DNA from 2 places in the Paenibacillus sp. FSL E2-0201 genome. Region 2 is predicted to be linked to the other one. Evidence: riboswitches for the same ligand, from Rfam matches in the RefSeq annotation. Region 2 holds a riboswitch; the other holds the start of a gene.
What was found. Region 2 has a riboswitch for glycine ahead of NSU15_RS30240 (amino acid permease). Riboswitches for the same ligand answer to the same signal wherever they lie in the genome.

Region 1 (7,709 bases), 480 kb from region 2:
TTCAATTAAATTATCCTAAGGATGTCCCTGTTAAAGAGATCTTGGAAAAAGGAAAACAGTTAGAGCAAGATTTGATGAAACAGCCACAAGCGGAAACGGTGATCATGCAGTCAGGGAACAGTGCGGATGCGGCCCAGTGGGGTACTGTCAGCTCGGAGACCTTGGTGGATTATACCGTTGTTATGAAAAAAGGTGCGGATGCTGAGGCGTTCATCAATTATGTTCGTGATATGAAGGATTCCTACGCTGGAGCAACACTCGTTGCGAACGAGATGAGTATGATGGGATCAAGCTCTACCAGCGAGTATATTGATATCGTAGGTGATAATCTTACAGATATTACTGCTGTTGCAGCTGAAGTTACGAATAAGTTGAAAACTGTGGAGGGTATTCAGAAGGTCAGCAGCAATATGGAGGATACCAAACCAGTATTTTCATTTAAGGTAGATCCGGCTCAGATGAATGCACAAGAAATTACCATGCAATTGTCGGCTATGCTGAATCCGATCCCTATGGGGCAGATCGAGCTGGACGGTACGCCTGCAGGAGTAGTGTTGGATCCTATGGCTGAGCCGAAGTCGGAGCAGGATTTAAAGGCAATGACGCTTATGACTGCTGAGGGTCCAAAGCCACTGTCCCAACTCGCAACCTATGAGGTTCGGAATGAACCAGCCTTATTGTTCCATAAAGATGGAAAGCCATATGCGAGAATTACAGCGGAAGTTGATCCGAAGAAAGTGTCTGAAATCGGGGCGAGTATTAAAAAGGAAACCGATAGTCTTACCCTTCCAAAGGGTGTGACTCTGTTTGCAGGCGGAGCCTCGGTTGATCAGTCAGAGGATTTCGCTGACCTTGGTATGACAGCGCTGATCTCCATCGGGTTGGTGTATCTGATCATGGTCCTCACCTTCAAAACCCTTCGTGCTCCGCTGGCAATCATGTTCTCCTTGCCGCTAGCTGCGATTGGTGCGATTGTTGGACTAATTGTATCTGGTGTAACGCCTGACTTTACCGCTTTATTCGGAGCGTTAATGTTGATTGGTATCGTCGTCACGAATGCGATTGTGCTTATCGACCGTATTAAGCAGAATGAAGCGCATATGAGTATTCGCGAAGCGATTTTGGAAGCGGCCGGAACACGGATGCGTCCGATTCTGATGACAGCTATCGCCACCATTTGCGCCATGACTCCGCTGCTGTTCGGCCATGCCGAGATGGGCAGCATCGTCTCACAAAGCTTGGCGATTGTAGTCATCGGCGGTTTAACTGCGGCAACACTGCTTACGCTGGTTGTAGTTCCAGCGATTTACGAACTGTTCTACTTCCGTAAATCTGCTAAGGAGCGCAAAGGCGTGGTGAAAGCTGAAACTCCGACGCATGGTGCGTAATATCGATTAGAGGAATAGGGTGTCCCAACGGCTATGATAATGCTGTTGGGATGTTCCTGTTTATGAACTCTTCTCGGAACGAAGTGTGAATCATGGCTCTTTTTGTTGCTCCAATGATGCATCGGACTCAGGAGTCCGATAGTAACTCAATAAGCCAGTAAATGGACGAATAGCATCTGCTGGGTCCTAAAGGCACTTCAGGTAAATCTGATCCACGCCGTTGTTCCTTACTATTAGGACAAGAATGCTATCTGATAAAAGATAAACAAGGCTGAAGCCAGGTGTTAAACACCTGGCTTCAGCCTTGTTTATTGTTACTTGTTAATATAGAGAACTTAACCGCAAGAACAATTTAATACCGGTTTACGAGCTGCCTGTGTCTCATCCAATCGGCTGATCTCTGTGGTATGCGGTGCGTTGATTACGATTTCCGGTGTCTCCTGCGCTTCTTTCACGATCTGGATCATCGTATCGATGAAGCCATCGAGCGTTTCTTTGCTTTCGGTTTCCGTCGGTTCGATCATCATGCATTCCTCTACCGTCAATGGGAAGTACACGGTTGGCGGGTGGTAGCCGAAGTCGAGTAATCGTTTGGCAACATCCAAGGTGCGAACGCCATATTGCTTGAGATTTTTGCCGGACATTACGAATTCATGCTTACATACACCCGGATATGGGATTTCAAAATATGGCGCAAGGCGATGCATCATATAGTTCGCATTCAGCACAGCATTTTCCGATACCTCACGCAGTCCGTCTGGACCATAGGTACGGATATAGGCGTAGGCACGAACGAGAATACCAAAGTTTCCGTAAAAAGCTTTCACGCGTCCAATGGATTCAGGTCCGCCGAAGTCGAGTGAGAAGCTGCTATCTTCGTTTTTCACCACAGTTGGTTGTGGTAGGAACGGAATCAGAATGGATTTTACACCTACAGGTCCGGCTCCAGGGCCACCGCCGCCATGCGGGGTACTCATTGTCTTATGCAAGTTCAAATGCACAACGTCAAAGCCCATGTCACCTGGACGGGTGATGCCCATAATAGCATTGGAGTTGGCTCCATCGTAATAGAGTAAGCCGCCTGCTTCATGCACGATCTCAGCAATCTCGACGATTTGGGTCTCGAACAAGCCGAGTGTGCTTGGGTTAGTCAGCATCAGGGCGGCTGTGTCGCTGCCGACCGCTGCTTTCAGTGCTTCAAGATCAACCATCCCTTTATCCGTGGAAGGGATCGTAATCGTTTCAAGTCCTGCTGCTGAAGCACTTGCAGGGTTGGTGCCATGCGAGGAATCTGGCACAATAACCTTCGTGCGGGTCTCGCCGCGGCTTTCATGGTAGGCGCGGATCATCATGAGACCGGTCCATTCACCATGCGCACCTGCGGCTGGCTGTAAAGATACAGCATCCATGCCGGTTAATGCGGACAAGTCATTTTGCAGGGTATACATTAATTCCAGTGCGCCCTGAATACTTTCTTCCGGTTGATACGGGTGGATTTTAGCTAGGCCTACGATGCGTGCAACATCTTCGTTAATCTTCGGGTTGTATTTCATCGTACACGAACCTAGCGGATAGAAGCCATTGTCTACACCGAAGTTACGGCGTGAAAGCGAAGTGTAGTGGCGAATGACATCCACTTCCGATACTTCTGGGAGTACGACGGGTTCACTACGTAGCAGGTTTTGCGGAATGAGCGTTTCAATGCTCTCTTCCTGCGGCACATCGCAAAGTGGCAAGGAATAGGCCGAACGGCCGGGACGACTTAATTCAAAAATTAGACTTTGCTCCGGTTTCATAAACAGCCCTCCAGTGCGCTAGCGAATTGATCGATTTCGTTTTTGCTTCTTTTTTCCGTAACGGCTATCAGCATTTGTCCAGAAAGTTCAGGATAATCACGGCCCAGATCATAACCGCCGAGATAACCTTCCTTCAGCAGCTTGGAATTAATTGCGCTCACGCTGCTTCCTTCCGGAAGCTTCACGACAAACTCGTTAAAGAATGGGGAGGAGAAGGTAAGCTCAGTACCTGTTAGTCCGCTAAGTTTATTAGCGGCGTAATGGCTTTTGCGAATGTTCAACTCGCCAACTTCACGCATACCTTCTTTGCCCATAACGGACAAATAGACGGACGCGCAAAGAGCTAGCAGCGCCTGATTGGAGCAAATGTTCGATGTCGCTTTTTCACGGCGAATATGCTGTTCGCGAGCTTGAAGTGTCAGAACGAAGCCGCGTTTACCGTTACGGTCAACGGTTTGACCGACGATACGGCCCGGCATACGGCGCATCAAATGTTCCGCTACGGCGAAGAATCCACAAGTTGGACCACCGAGGGAGGCTGGAATACCGAGTGGCTGAGCATCACCGACTACGATGTCGGCTCCAAGCTTACCCGGTGTTTCAAGTACGCCAAGAGCAATCGGATTTGCACTGACGACGAACAACCCTTTAACAGCATGGATCAGCGGCTCAACGGAGCTAAGATCTTCGATGCTGCCAAAGAAGTTAGGCGATTGCATCAGTACTGCAGCCGTATCACCATCAATGGCCTCAGCAAGCTTAGCCTGATCGGTAACACCGTCTCTATAGTCAATCTCCACTACCTCAAGACCCCAAGCATTAGCCGATGTGCGTAACACTTGGCGCGCTTCAGGATGAACGGTGCGGGAGACAATTAATTTTTTGCGTTTGGTAGCACCAGCTGCGAGGACGGCTGCTTCGGATAATGCGGTTGCGCCATCATACATGCTGGCATTGGCTACTTTCATACCGGTTAGTTCGCAAATGTAGGATTGGAATTCGAAGATCGCTTGCAGTTCGCCTTGGCTGATCTCCGGTTGATAAGGGGTGTAAGCAGTGTAGAATTCTGAACGGGAAATGACATGGTTGATCACCACAGGGATGTGATGGTCATATAATCCGGCGCCGAGGAAGCTGGCGTGAGAATCAAAGTCGGCATTTCGGTCAGCCAGACCTTTCATGTGACGAAGCAGGGCGTATTCATCGAGTGGTTCAGACATCGGCATAGTGCCTTGATAACGGACGGCTTCAGGAATATCGGAGAACAGCTCATCTATGGACTGAATCCCGACGGCTTCCATCATCTCTTCGCGGTCCTGTGCAGTCATGGGCAGATAACGGTGCTTCATTAAGGTTTCACTCCTTGGCTTTTTTTAAAATATAAGAAAGTACAATTTTCAGGCTATACTTTATCCTTCTATTTCTCGCTTAAAAGCTCACCGTCCTTATATGGACGCTAAAGGCGTTTATACTTGTAAAAAGGGGCCTTAATCACGACAGCCTTAAGCTGTTTGCCGCGGATCTCTACGTAAACCTCTGTGCCTATTTCACTATAAGCTGTATCAAGCAGAGCCAATCCCAAGTTACGCTTCAACGTTGGCGATTGTGTTCCGGTTGTGACCTCTCCGATTTTAACGCCGTCTGCATAGACGGGGTAATGGGAGCGCGGAATACCTCGATCAATCATTTCCAGACCGACAAGGCGGCGGGGAAGACCGGCTTCTTTTTGCTGCACTAACGCATCACGACCGATGAAGTCTGCTTTGTCTAGTTTCACGAAGAACTGCAATCCTGCTTCAAGCGGCGTGATATCAGCTGACAGTTCCTGACCGTACAGCGGCAATTTCGCTTCAAAACGCAGGGTATCCCGTGCGCCCAGGCCAGCAGGTGTTAATCCATGAGGAGCACCCGCAGCAAGAAGCCCGTTCCATAACGCTCCTGCACCATCCAGCGAAGCGTAGATTTCGAAGCCATCTTCACCGGTATAACCTGTACGGGAGATCAATACTTCTACACCGCAGACGGTAGCGCGTTCGATGAAGTGGAAAGGCTTGAGGGCTGAGATAGGAGCATCAGTAACTTCCGCGAGTATAGTCTCTGCCAGCGGACCTTGCAAGGCAAGTAAAAGCGTCTCGTCGGAGACATTAGTGAGTGTGACTTCACCGAATTCAGAGGTCAGATGCTCCTGCAGCCACTGAAAGTCCTTATCGATGTTGGAGGCATTAACGACGAGCATATAACGACCCTCACTTAGTCGATACACGAGTAAATCGTCTACAACTCCGCCGTTTGGATAACAGAGCAGCGTATATTGTGCCGCACCATCGGTTAGGCGGCTGACATCGTTAGTCGTCATCTTTTGCAAAAAGGCTTCTGCACCGCTCCCGATCACCATGAATTCACCCATATGCGATACATCGAACAGTCCAGCCTGCTGGCGAACGGCTTCATGCTCCTTCACGATACCTGTAAATTGTACTGGCAGCTCCCAGCCGCCAAAATCAATGCATCTGGACTCCGCATAAGCGGAATAGAGATCATAAAAAGGCGTTCTTTTCAAAGCATCCATGTCGTCACTCCCCTTGATCTGATTACATACGAAAAAAGGACAGGCAGAAGCAATCATGCATAAATGCACTAATCGCTTTCTGCTCTGTCCTTTGTACCTGAGAGTTACCCTGCGTAACTAACCTGCAAGTTTCCCCGTTGGTGACCTGACGCACCTTCGCCCTGCGTCTGATGCTCTCCAGAGATACGTCCGACAAAGGTCCTTTTGCCTGAGAGATTCACCCTGTTAGGGTTTACTCCTTCGGCGCCGTCTTCAAGTGAGACAGTCTCTCCCTATGCCATCATCCGCAACTGTATTTGTTTCAAATATAAGAAAGTATATGTTTCACATTATACATTATCCTTATATTTCTTCGAGAAACGGTTATCGTCTATAAAAAGACGACAACGTCGTTTCTTCTTGTATGTCTCCATTAAACGGGTATAGGAGGGCGCTGTCAACAAGAAAAAGTCAAAAAAACGACAAATTTATTTTACTGTTAGTAATATTGACATTATGCTCTGGGATCACTTAGGCTATAACTAAATTTAGAATTCCAATTTGGAAATGAGGCGGCTTGAAATGAGTGAAGTTTTAGATAACCTTCTTTACAGCGAAGAGCATGAGTGGGCACAGCAAGTGGAAGGACGCGTAGTACGTGTTGGGATTACGGATCATGCTCAGCATTTGTTAGGCGATATCGTATTTGTGGAATTTCCAGAAGTGGGCTCGGCCATTTCAGCCGGTGACAGCGTAGGTAGTATCGAATCCGTTAAGACTGTATCGGAATTGTATTCACCCGTCTCTGGGACGGTTACCAAGATTAATGACGGATTAGAAGCAAGTCCAGAGCTGATCAATGATAAGCCGTATGGCGAAGGTTGGATCTTTGAAATTGAAGTAGACGGAGAGTATGCTGATGCTGTAAAAGGTTTGCTTGATGCAGCCGGATACCGAGCATTAGTAGGAGAGTAATTAAGGTTTTTTACTGTATATTAATTTAATCGCGTGTGATTTTTGTAGCAGCAAGTTTCTGTGATTTGGGGACTTGCTGTTTGGTGTTTCTTATGGGAACTTCGGATAACTTTGCGTTAGATCTTCGATTCTGTTGGGAATTGTGGAAATTTTCTTGGAATCAAATTTACTGATATGAAATGAGGGAAAACCTCCCTGATTTTAGACGTTTTTAGCGCGAAAATATGATTTTTAGGGAATTCCTCCTTAAAAATCTCGGTAAAACCACTATTTCCGACGAAAAAGAGTAATAATCGGGGAGGAATTCCCTAATTACGCGCCTGAATAAGATAATAAGTAAATAATTAGGGAGGTTTTCCGTAATTAGTGTGGCGGTTCTATTATGGTAGTATTTTTAAGCAGTTTCTGAATTGTTATTATGCTGCAATTTTTAACGCTTAATTATCAATAATTGATTAGTTCTAAACTTACTCACCTTCTTGAAGCTGCCGCAGCACAATGATCTCTACACGGCGGTTCTTTTGCTTACCTGCTGCTGATATGTTTTCCGCTGTGGGCTGGGTATCAGCATAACCCGCGTATTGAAAATTGTCGGGATTCAACCCTTCATGATCTAAGAAAAAGCGCAGCACTGACAGCGCACGAGCACCTGATAGCTCCCAGTTGTCGTTATAGTGCGAAGCCGAAGATACTGGCGTATTATCGGTATGTCCCTCAATGCTAATCTTTGCGCCGATGTCTTTGAATAAACCAGACAACTGCTGAAGGGCAGGAAAGGCTGGAGATTTCAAATTAGCTTTACCCGCATCAAAGAGAAAACGGTCACTGAGGGTGATTTCTATCCCTTGTGGTTTGTCAGCAACAAATATTTGTTCTCCGAGATTATTTGCCTCGACATATTGGGTGATCACACCCATTAATTCAGCAAGCTTTGCCTCTTGTTCTCGAAATGCCAGCTCACGTGCCGAAGGTGCTTCGTTCTCCGTTTGTTCAGCAGATCCA
Region 2 (7,709 bases):
ATAGGTCATCAAAGATTTCATGTACAATCTGGCGCAATAAATCGTTAATATCCTCATAATGCAAATAAAACGTTGCACGATTCAGTTCAGCACGGTTGGCGATTTTTTGGACAGTTAATTGAGAAATCTCCACATTGTCGGCCAACAATGAAAAAACAGCATTTTTCAGCATCTTTTTTGAGCGAATGGCTCGTGGATCAACTCTTTTATGTTCGGACATTTCATCCCTCTATTATCGTTTATATAGTATTTCATCAACTAATTTACCCATTCTGTCGATTAGTCGACATTTTCAATAAAATTGCAAATAGGAATACCGTTTAAATGCTGATATGATTTATTTTATCGACACTATGTCGAAAAAGCAATGAAGAGAGGCCTGCACCATGCAAGAAGACATTAAGAAAATTAATAAAGGGATCTTACTAACCATTTTAATTTTTGGTTGTTTCTTATCCACACTCAATCAGACACTTTTAAATGTCGCCTTAAGTAGTCTGATGGAAGTCTTTGATGTTACGGCAACAACCGTACAATGGATTTCCACGGGCTTTATGCTAATCAACGGGATATTGATTCCGATTACAGCCTATTTAATGAAACGTTTTACAACACGTCAATTATTTATAAGTGCCATGTCATTTTTATTAATCGGTTCGATTATTTGTGCAGCGGCGCCGAGCTTTAGTCTACTCTTAATCGGACGAATGATCCAAGCTGCGGGTGCTGGCATAATAATGCCGCTCATGATGAGTGTTGTGCTCGCCATCTTCCCCGTTGAGAAACGTGGCAGTGCTATGGGACTGCTCGGACTGGCAATGATATTTGCTCCTGCTATAGGGCCGACTCTTGCGGGATTTGTTGTCGAATACCATTCTTGGCGCTGGTTATTTATCGGCCTCATCCCACTTGTTATCCTTGTTATAGCGTTGGCATTCAAGTATTTAGTGAATGTATCTGAGACCTCTAAGTCGAAGCTTGATGTGGTAAGTGTTCTTTTATCAACCGTCGGATTCGGCCTGATCTTATACGGCTTCAGTAGTGCAGGCAGTAAAGGCTGGGACGATGCAATAGTGATTCTGACCTTAGGGATTGGGATCGCTGTAACGGCTGTATTCTGTATAAGACAAATCAAGTCTGATGATCCACTGCTAAACCTGTCTGTCTTCAAAAATAAAGTTTTTACGATGACGTCTCTTATTAACGTATTGATCACGATGATGATGTACGCAGATATGATTTTATTGCCTATTTATCTGCAGAATGGCCGTGGTTTCACAGCATTTGATGCAGGATTGCTCTTGTTGCCGGGGGCACTTGTAAATGCGTTCATGTCGCCCGTCACCGGAAAATTATACGACCGTTTTGGTGCCAAGCCGCTATTCATTATTGGTTTACTCTTTATTATTCCATCTATGTGGGCGGTAACCGATTTGTCTCAATCGACAACCTATATGTATCTAATGATTCGTACCATTGGTCTTCGAATTGGATTAAGCTTCATCACTATGCCACTCAATACAGCCGGACTAAATGCGTTGCCCAAACAACTAGGTACGCATGGTACAGCAGTGAACAATACCGTTCGTCAAATTGCTGGCGCCATTGGTACTGCTGTCGTAATTACAATTTATACCGTGCAGGCAACAAGTCATGCGGCCACAGTGATGCAGAGCAATCCCTCTACTACTCCTGAAATCCTTAAATCCCTAGCATCCATTCTAGGGGCGAGTGACGCCTATTACTTCATGATGATATTATCCATTGCCGCATTTGTTATAACATTATTTATGCCTATGAAGAGCAAGATCACGATTGAAAAGAAAGCAAACCTAGCTAGCGAAGAATAGACTCATAAAGTGGAACGTCAAAAGGACAGCTGCCCGTTGTCCTTTTGAATTATCCTCATAGCTATTTTCAGCTCACTAGCTTTGGTTTCAGCCCCGCATCCCTAGTAGCCGCTACTTAATGTCTGCCTCACACTAGCTTAATTACTTTTCCCCTTCTTACCTCTAATCGAATACAGGATGAATAATAAAATAAACCAGATCGGAGTACACAATAAAGCCGGGCGTGTCTCTCCAGCGAACAGCATAATGATCAGTATTCCAGCGAACAAGGTTAAGACAATATAATTAATAGCCGGTGTGAACGGTGCTTTGAATTTGGATTTCGCCTGTAAATCTGGCCGGTTTTTTTTGTACTTAATATGGCAGATGAGCACAATTCCCCACACCCATATAAAACAAATGGCGCTAATCGTTGTCACGATTCCAAAAGCCTGCTCCGGAATAAGTTTACTTAAAAGAGCTCCTACAGATATGACAATTGTAGAAATGAATAACGAGTTACCTGGTACATGGTTTTTATTCAGTTTGCCCAAATGAGATGACGCCTGGTTATTTCTACTCAAATTATAGAGAATTCGGCTTGTTGAGAACATCCCACTATTACAAGCGGAAGCCGCTGAGGTTAGTACAACAAAATTAATAATCCCTGCGGCAATTGGAATCCCTACTAAAGTAAAGGTTTTTACAAAAGGACTCTCTGCCGGACTAAGCTCCGTCCAAGGGTTAATGCATAGCAGGACGAAAAGCGCGCCGACATAGAAAAATAGAATCCGTAAAGGAATTTTATTAATTGCAGACGGGATATTTTTCTCCGGATCCGCTGTTTCCGCTGCTGACACACCCACCAACTCCACACCGACATAAGCAAATACAACCATTTGAAAAGAGAATAAGAAGCCTGATATGCCGTTCGGAAAAAAGCCCCCATGCTCCCATAGATTCCGTATCGTCACCGATCCTGCATCCGTCTTAAACCCTATGATCAGTAAAATGACCCCAAGACCAATCAAGGCGAGAATCGTAATTACCTTAATTAAAGCAAACCAAAATTCCAGTTCCCCAAAACTTTTTACAGTTAATAGATTAAGTCCTAATAACACGACTAGACAGGCTATGGCAGGAACCCATTGCGGGATATCAAACCAATATTGTACATATACGCCAACAGCGATGACATCAGCCATAGCCGTCATGATCCAGCAAAACCAATAGGTCCAACCGGTAATGAATGCGACCCGTGATCCAAGGTAGTCTTCAGCAATATCCGTAAACGATTGATAGCCCGCTTTAGATAATAGGAGCTCTCCCAGTGCTCTCATCACAAAAAACACAGCAATACCCACGATTAAATACGTGACCATAATGGATGGGCCTGCCTTCTCTATCGCCTTGCCTGATCCCAAGAATAATCCTGTACCGATGGTGCCGCCAATAGCAATAAGTTGAACATGCCGATTAGCCAGCTCTCTCTTTAATTCTGGTTGTGCCATACCTAGTTCCCCCTTGTGAGTACAATAAATTGGAATAAAAAAAGAGAGATTGGATGTCATCCAATCTCCCAGATCGTAAGAATATCAAATAATATTTGCCTACTGATGTCGATCAGCATGACAAATATATATTCGTACTCTTCTGTCCTTTTGCCTGAGATTGTGAACCCTTCGGCGCCGCGGAAATTCCGCAGTCTCTCCAGAAGCTGCTCCAGCTAAAGTGTAATCCTTAGCCATCATAGCTCGTGAATTATGAAGTTGATAAAGCGGTAACGCAGTAAAGCTGTTCTGATATTCTAACATATTACTTCTGATGTGAGTGTTAATCTGTGATAAAAGTCTCAAGAATTTAAAGTAAGCCTCATGAACATACTACTTTTTGAAAAACAAAAAGCTAAAGGAGTATGCTAATGAAAGCCGCTGTAGTAAAACAATTTAAAGAAAAGTTAGAACTACAAGACGTACCTAAACCAAAACCCGGACACAAAGAAATTCTTGTCCACATTCAGGCGTGCGGAGTGTGTCATACTGATTTGCATGCTGCTCATGGCGATTGGCCTGTCAAACCGAAACTCCCTCTTATTCCCGGACATGAAGGCGTTGGGATTATTGAAGAAATAGGTGAAGGAGTTACACACTTAAAGGTAGGGGACCGAGTAGGAATTCCGTGGCTGTATTCTGCTTGCGGTCATTGCGAATATTGTCTCACAGGAAGAGAGACCCTTTGTCTGGATCAGCAAAATTCCGGATATTCCGTAAATGGCGGATATGCAGAATATTGTGTAGCAGCTGCCGATTATGTAGTGAAGGTTCCTGATAATCTAAGTTTCATCGAAGCGGCACCTTTATTTTGCGCTGGCGTTACGACCTATAAAGCTTTGAAAGTATCAGGTGTAAAGCCAGGTGAATGGGTAGCCATTTTCGGCGTCGGAGGATTGGGTCATCTAGGTGTACAATATGCAAAAGTAATGGGAATGAATGTAGTGGCCATCGACACTTCAGATGAAAAGATGGAGCTTGCCAAACAGCTTGGCGCAGACAAAACCGTAAACGCATTAAAAGAAGATGCGGCAGTCTGGATTCAAAAAGAAATCGGCGGAGTGCATGGTGTCGTTTGTACGGCGGTTGCAAAAAAAGCATTCGACCAAGCCTACCGGGCCATTCGTCGCGGCGGTACCTGCGTCATGGTTGGGCTGCCCCCTGAATCCATGGATGTTCCGATCTTTGATACGGTATTAAACGGTACAAAGGTAGTCGGTTCGATTGTCGGCACTCGCAAAGATTTGCAAGAAACATTGCAATTCGCTGCAGAAGGAAAAATCAAAACCATTATTGAGACACGTAAATTAGAAGATATTAATGAGATCTACGATCTGATGTTAGAAGGCAAAATCAATGGTCGAATCGTCCTTGATATGACGAAATGATCAATATGAATTATTGTGTAAAAGGAACTGGGAAACCTATTTTGGTGATAGGCAGCAGTGTTTATTATCCTCAACTATTCTCAGAAGATTTATATGATACATTTAGGATTTGTGAAGCCGCCCCGAACTCTACAACCGGAAGATTATAGATTGGAGAAAGTACTAGGTGATATAGAGACGGCAAGGCAAGATCTTAACTTAACAAATTTCATCTTATTAGGGCATTCAGGACATGCTTTCATGGCTTTGGAATATGCTAAAAAATATCCTTACCATGTCCAAAAAGTTGCCTTATTGAATTCAGCACCTACAAATAGCGAGGAAAGACAGCATCATAGTTTTGCATTTTTTAATGAGACAGCAAGTCCGGAGAGAAAAAGACAGTTCGAGAAGGATATTTCTTTGTTAGAAAGTGACATTCAGAAAGATCCTGAACGGCGATTCGCTCACATGTGTATTCGGATGGGAGCCCAAAGCTTTTATGACTATACATTTGACGCAGCTTACATGTGGGAAGATGTATATACGAATATGCCAATTATCGATTATCTGTGGGGAGAAGCATTCGGAGAATTGAATCTTATACAATCACTCGCTAACTTCAACAAACCAGTATTTATCGGTTTAGGCAGGTATGATTATTTGGTAGCGCCTGTTTCACTTTGGAATTCTGTTAATGAAACCTATAAGCACGTCAAAAAAGTGATCTTTGAGCATAGTGGTCACAACCCGATGTTTGAAGAACCTCGAACCTTTGACAATGAGCTAAGCAACTGGATCCTTGAGGACAATTGAGGCTTTCCTTTGTATAACGAAAAACACTAAGTTGATTCTTAGTGTTTTTTTATTTCTTGCTCTTTTCAGTTAAACCATACCTAAGTCGAACAGAGGATTATGATAACGATTTAATATTTATCGTATTATTCCTCACATGCACTAAGATTTGACAATGATAAGCTTAACATTGTATACCTTATGATACTTTAGGAGGTAATATAATGAGCAAGTACGACGAAGCCATGAAGCTCCTGGAAGAACAAGTGGGTAACAAGGATGGCCTGATCTCTCTGTCCACTATTGCGCTGGAACCAGGGACCGATGGCAAAAGCCGTCCCGCCGCCCGCATTGTGGACGCCTATTATGAGGACGGCGCGTTCTACACCGTCACCTACGCAACCTCAGGCAAGATGCAGCAGATCGCCCAAAACCCCGAAGTCGCCGTTTGTATCATCGTCGAAAACTTTACGGCCGATGGTATCGGTGAAAACCTGGGCTGGGTATGTGACGAGAAAAACGCTGAGATGATGACAAAGCTGCGCACAATATTCGCCGATTGGTATAACGAAGCCAATAACGACGAAGACCCTAACACATGCCTGCTGCGCATTCGCCTGACAAAGGGCCTGTGGAATGACGCCCATAAAGGGATCAGAAATGAGATTGATTTTGTCAATAAGACGGCAAGTTAAGTGGTCTATGTGGTTTCAATATTTTGAGGATATAAAAAGAGTTATGAGAAGGGCGAATGAAGTTTTGAAAGACTTGTACTGGAGAATGGAGATTTAGAAATGATCTATCGATAATGTACCTAAGCTTCTTAACTTGGAAGTTCGATATTTTGGACCTAGTCTATCGTCTACTTCGATCCTAAGATTTCTACAACTAACCAATGTAGAAACCAATGTAGATTCAACGATAGAGGGATTTCTGCTGAAAAGGGTCGGTCTCTCAAAAAGACTTTTCCTTACTTCTGACACGTTCCACTGCGATGGTTGAAGCGGCAAGTTTTAGAGCCGCCCAGTACTGGGCGGCTCTTTCTTATTCTTTTATGTTAAGCTGAACGATTAGCAAGGAAGACAGTGATATACTGGACAGCAATACAAAAATAATTTCCACGATTAACCAACATGCAAAACTTTATACGTGGAATACCCAATCGCAGAGTCTGCCGTCCCGGCATTTATGTACAACATAATCTGACCGCTGACGCTGTTGGATTCGCTCCCGCCATGATATCGCCAGAACCATCCCTTTGACTACCTACAAAATCTCTTTATTAAAATGTCCTCTTGTTTCTGTTTCCTGATTAAAGATTGCATTATTCATTGAGCCATTTAATTTACCTGACGCCATATTAATGACTTTCATAACCTGCTCTTTTGATTCAACTGTGAAGTTTAATCTGAGCGCCTCGATTCCTTTGATGTTTTGTAGCTCATCTAAAAGATTAAGCGTCTTCCCATTAAGGAGAGTCGTTGTACAATCATTATGGGAAATTATAGGGAACGTTCCGTGCTCATCTTTTAACTCATAGCTCTTCGTTTTGCAAATTCTGCATTGATTCATTTTTTTCATCGGACAATATTTTGTAAACATCAAAGGAACCTTACCATATACAATCATTTCCAGTGCAGGATAGCCGTCATTTTCTTCATAATAGGCATTCATTAAATCTTCAATTTGGCTCTTATTCAATTCATAAGATAAAGTGACTCGTTTTGCACCTAATTTATATAATTCATAGCAACTAGTAGCATTAACAACATTTAGAGAATAGTCCGTAACAAACGGATTAGTTTCTCTGTAGTGATAAATTCCACCATATCCTCCGATCAGCAGCTGCCCTTCTTTTTCCTTATAATCATTCTGATTTCTTCTAACAACGTTTTTAAAATAGATTTCCTTAATTCCACAGCTCACGCAAGCATCGTACTGCTCCCTAGTCGTTACAGAGGCCGTAAGGTATGGTTTTTCAGAGGCAAAGCTTATTTTTTCTTTTGCTTTCAAAGCCTTGGTTCTTTTCTTTTGGCTGTTAAGCTTTAAGTCATATAAGCCCAGTACAATATCTCTTCTTGCTGCATTTAACAGTTTAGCTGGTATAAATGCATTGCATTCCTCAAAATCCACATGATTAAGTTCGAATATAGTATCATTTAATCTTG

Region 1: linked by a shared signal. The riboswitch ahead of gcvT (glycine cleavage system aminomethyltransferase GcvT) and the one ahead of NSU15_RS30240 (amino acid permease) in region 2 are both predicted to bind glycine.

The regions. Positions count from the first base shown of each region.
Region 1 covers NZ_CP150154.1:6,233,384-6,241,092, reverse strand. The annotation lists gene NSU15_RS28215 (efflux RND transporter permease subunit) at 1-1,388, shown strand, start outside; gene gcvPB (aminomethyl-transferring glycine dehydrogenase subunit GcvPB) at 1,724-3,184, opposite strand; gene gcvPA (aminomethyl-transferring glycine dehydrogenase subunit GcvPA) at 3,181-4,533, opposite strand; gene gcvT (glycine cleavage system aminomethyltransferase GcvT) at 4,641-5,753, opposite strand; glycine riboswitch at 5,940-6,037, opposite strand; gene gcvH (glycine cleavage system protein GcvH) at 6,315-6,707, shown strand; gene NSU15_RS28190 (flagellar motor protein MotB) at 7,175-7,709, opposite strand, start outside.
Region 2 covers NZ_CP150154.1:6,714,549-6,722,257, forward strand. The annotation lists gene NSU15_RS30230 (TetR-like C-terminal domain-containing protein) at 1-220, opposite strand, end outside; gene NSU15_RS30235 (DHA2 family efflux MFS transporter permease subunit) at 387-1,850, shown strand; gene NSU15_RS30240 (amino acid permease) at 1,988-3,340, opposite strand; glycine riboswitch at 3,473-3,553, opposite strand; gene adhP (alcohol dehydrogenase AdhP) at 3,751-4,767, shown strand; partial or broken gene NSU15_RS30250 (alpha/beta hydrolase) at 4,764-5,562, shown strand; gene NSU15_RS30255 (pyridoxamine 5'-phosphate oxidase family protein) at 5,766-6,236, shown strand; gene NSU15_RS30260 (U32 family peptidase) at 6,808-7,709, opposite strand, start outside.